2 regions of the Sedimentibacter sp. MB31-C6 genome follow, and region 1 is predicted to be linked to the other one. Evidence: riboswitches for the same ligand, from Rfam matches in the RefSeq annotation. Region 1 holds a riboswitch; the other holds the start of a gene.
What was found. Region 1 has a riboswitch for cobalamin ahead of U8307_RS01810 (ABC transporter substrate-binding protein). Riboswitches for the same ligand answer to the same signal wherever they lie in the genome.
Positions count from the first base shown of each region.

Region 2: linked by a shared signal. The riboswitch ahead of cbiD (cobalt-precorrin-5B (C(1))-methyltransferase CbiD) and the one ahead of U8307_RS01810 (ABC transporter substrate-binding protein) in region 1 are both predicted to bind cobalamin.

Region 1 covers NZ_CP142396.1:362,810-365,019, reverse strand. The annotation lists gene U8307_RS01815 (glycosyltransferase family 2 protein) at 1-393, opposite strand, end outside; cobalamin riboswitch at 719-895, shown strand; gene U8307_RS01810 (ABC transporter substrate-binding protein) at 1,026-2,087, shown strand; gene U8307_RS01805 (FecCD family ABC transporter permease) at 2,112-2,210, shown strand, end outside.
Region 2 covers NZ_CP142396.1:1,498,753-1,500,962, forward strand. The annotation lists gene spoIIID (sporulation transcriptional regulator SpoIIID) at 1-134, shown strand, start outside; cobalamin riboswitch at 439-610, shown strand; gene cbiD (cobalt-precorrin-5B (C(1))-methyltransferase CbiD) at 762-1,847, shown strand; gene cobM (precorrin-4 C(11)-methyltransferase) at 1,863-2,210, shown strand, end outside.

The DNA.
Region 1 (2,210 bases):
ATCGTTATTCATAATAGCTTTAAAAGCATAATCTAAAGCGTATCCCTTACCAACTTTATTTTTGTTAAACCTTTCAAATACAAAAGCACCTGCACTTCTAGCAATATTAGCAGTATTATCTGTACAATTATCTGCTATAACATATATATCAATTAAAGATGCCGGATATTTTTGCTTTTTTATACTATTAATTAATTGCCCTATAACGGCACTTTCATTTCTTGCAGCTATTACTGCAGCATATTTATGATTTTCCTTAGAAATGTAGTCATTACCCTTATTAAATAATGAAATTGGTATATAATATATTTGATATAAGTAAAATCCTGTAAACAATAAAAATATAGTTAAATTAAATAAACTAATAAATGATAACAAATCAATTACCTCCATTCAGTCAAATAAACTTCTTTATGCTTGTAATATAGCATTTTTGTTAATTATATCAATTAATTAATTCTTAACATTACTTTAATTTTGGTGAAAACGATTTTTATATTTTACATTTAAAGATTAATAGAAATATTATTAGTATTCCACTATTTTTACTGTTTATGCTTATTGAGAAAGATAGTAATAAATTCAGCAACAAATTTTTAAAAAGTGAGAATTTTCAGAGCTGGGTTTAAAAGAATTTTCTTGACATTAAAAAACAGTTATGATAGAGTTTAATTACTCAATTGAGAAATCATAACAATGAATACAAGAATTTGAAAATTAAATAATAAAAATTATAGGTTTATATGATTAAAAGGGAAAGCGGTTAAAATCCGCTGCAGCCCCCGCTACTGTAATTGGAACGAAATCAAAGTATACCACTGGAGCACTTTCTGGGAAGGTTTTGAGAGTAGGTTAATCCATAAGTCAGGAGACCTGCCTATGAATTTTATGAATAAGTCTTCGGTGGGAAGTTATTATTTTTATGTTTATTCAGCATATTAACCATAGCCGTACGGCTATGGTTTTTTTATTTATATGAAGATTTTGTTTAGTTAAAAAATGATATTAATTGTTTGGAGAAGAAAATGAAAAAAACTAAATTTTTAGCATTATTAATTATAGCTTTAATGCTAATTACATTAATCACAGGGTGTAGCAAGGATAATTCAAATGAAGCTATTCCTGAAACTTCAGCACCTAGTACAGAAGAAAGCAACAAAGAAGAAAACAATACAACAGAAACACCAGCAAATAATGAAGTTGTTTCTGAATATGGAGTTACTATAAATGAAGAATATGTTACTTTCGAAGATTATACAGGAGAAATGGTATCTATTAAAAAGAATCCTGAAAGAGTAGTATGCTTATACAATTCGTACTTAGATATTTATTATAGTTGTGGTGGAGAAGTTGTAGGAAGAGTAGAAGAATCAGAAGAAAAACCAGTTGAAGAATCTCTAAAAGCTGAAGTAGTTGGAACATCAGGAGCTCCAAGTTTAGAAAAAGTATTAGCACTTCAGCCTGAATTAGTAATCATGACAAGTGGATTTAGTGGACAAACAGAAATGATTCCTACATTAAAAGAAAATAATATACAAGTTATAGCAATTAAGAATGATTACTTAGAGGATTATTATAAATCAGTAAGGTTATTCACTGCAATTACTGGAAGAGAAGATTTGTATAAAGAACAAATGGATAAAGTAAAAAAAGGTGTTGATGAAATAGTTGAAAAAGCACCAACAGATGAAAATTATAAAGTTCTTATATTGTTTGCATCAGCTAAAAGTCTTACTGTAAGAAATTCTGAATCAATGGTTGGTGAAATGTTAAAAGATTTAAATACAATTAACATATCAGATACACAAACAGATCCATCAAATGCTAAGGTATTTAGTATGGAAAAAATAATTCAAGAAGACCCAGATTTTATATTTGTACAAACTATGGGAAGTGACCATGAAAAAATAATGGAAAGATTAAAAACTGATGCACAAGATAATCCAGCATGGGCTTCTTTAAAAGCAGTAAAGAATGATAAATATATAGTTTTACCAAAGGATTTATATATGTATAAGCCAAATGATAGATATCCAGAGGCGTACCAAGGTTTAGCTGAGATTCTTTATCCAGAGGTATATAAATAAAAGTAATTAAGGAGATTAGGCATAATGAATAGCAGCAATACAAAGCAGGAAGGCATCAAGAAAAAGCTTATATTATTAATCTTTATAATTATAGCTGTGTTGAGTTTTTTTATAAGTATCGGC
Region 2 (2,210 bases), 1.1 Mb from region 1:
TGAACCCTCCTGCTGCAAGTGAAGTTAAAAAAGTTTTACTTAAAAACAAATCAGAAAGGCATATTAGGGGAGGTAAAGCTACACGCCTTAAATATAAAGAAGCACATGACCACGATAAAGTAAGTAATATGTAATTAACCATTTGAGGAAGGGCACTAACTGCAACATGTTAGTGCCTTTTTAGTTTTTGTATGTAAAGTGTTTACAGGGTAAAATATTAAACATCAATAGAGACAAAAAGGAGTGTTGGGACAAAAAAATTATCTTAACATATTCTCCTTGTTATATGCGGATAGGCCTTGAAAGCTACAAATACAATTCTGGATGGTATTTGTAAAAGTTTATTCGTCATAGCTGAAATAAATTTAAATTTGAGTCATTGCTGAAATAATTTTAAATTTATTGACAGTACAAAAGTTCTAATATATAATTAAGGCAATTGAATATTGATATTTTGGTAACATTTGTTTTAATAGGGAAAACAGTAAAAGCTGTTACAGCCCCCGCTACTGTGAAAGGTGATAATGCTCCATACCACTGTGCTTTGCATGGGAAGGTGAGTGTTAGATGATCCGAAAGTCAGGAGACCTGCCAGGATATGCTTGTTTGTAGATTTTCGGGAGGATTATCTAAAATATTTAATTGTGATATATATCAGTATTGTTTAAACTTCCGTAAATTACGGAAGTTTTTTTATGCAAATAATTTGATGAATGAGACTGCGTATATGTATTTTTAATAGTAATATTTTTGAGGTTAATATGGATAAATTTGTACTTAAAAATGGCAAGAGGTTAAAATGCGGCTTTACTACCGGTACCTGCGCGGCTGCTGCCGCAACAGCAGGTGCTCTGATGATATTTACCGGAAAGACTGTGGCGAATGTTTCAGTGAGGCTGCCAAGAGGTGAAATTCTTATAATTGATATTAAGGATCCGTCTTTTAATACACATGGGGTAAGATGTTGTGTTCAGAAAGATAGTGGAGATGATCCAGACTCAACAGACGGGATTTTAATATATGCAGATGTTGAACTGGATGACTCTGGTGAAATACGCATAGATGGAGGTAAAGGCGTAGGACGTGTAACTCAAAATGGTTTAGATTGCCCTGTTGGTGGACCTGCAATAAATTCAGTGCCAAGAAAAATGATAACTGAAAATGTTCATCGGATTTGTAATGAATATGGCTATAGGGGAGGAGTTAATATTATTATATCTGCTCCTGAAGGTGAAGAGGTCGCCAAAAAAACTTTCAATCCTCATTTGGGCATAGTGGGCGGAATATCAATAATTGGAACGACAGGAATAGTTGAGCCTATGAGCGAGAAAGCTTTAATTGACAGCTTGAAGGTTGAAATGCAGGTAATAAAGGAAAGAGGCTTTAATACACTATTGGCTTTTCCTGGCAATTATGCAGAAAGTTTTATTGACAGCACTCTTGGGATACGCGGGGAAAACAGTCTTAAGTATAGCAATTATCTAGGAGAAGTTCTGGATTTTGCCCTGGAGCTTAATTACAAGGAAATATTAGTAGTGGGTCATATAGGCAAGATGATTAAGGTGGCCGGAGGCATGATGAATACCCATTCTCATACCGGGGATTTCAGAATGGAAATGTTCGCTTGCTATGCTGGGTTGTATGGCGCAGGAAGCCATGTTATTGAAGAAATATTATCCAGCGTAACTACAGAACAGGTTTTGGAAATATTAATAAGGGAGGATTTATTAAAAAAGGTAATACAAAAAATAAGTGAAAGAGCACTCTTTTATATTAACAAAAGAGTGGATAATAGAATTATAACTAAATTAATTATTTATTCAAATAATCATGGAATCTTAAATTAATGTAAGGAGACTAAAATGGTACATTTTGTAGGTGCAGGACCTGGTGCAACAGATTTAATCACAATGAGGGGACATAAACTTTTATGTGACGCAGATGTAATAATATATGCCGGTTCATTGGTCAATAAAGAGCATTTAAACTATGCAAAAGAAGAAGCGGAAATTCACAATAGCGCTCATATGACTTTGGAGGAAGTTGTAGATGTTATAAAGAAGGCTGAGAAAGAAAATAAAAATACAGTTAGACTTCATACTGGCGATTCAAGTATTTACGGTGCCATAAGAGAGCAAATAGATATTTTAAAGTCACTGAATATTCAGTATGATGTGGTTCCTGGTGTAAGTTCATTTTGTGGAGCAGCA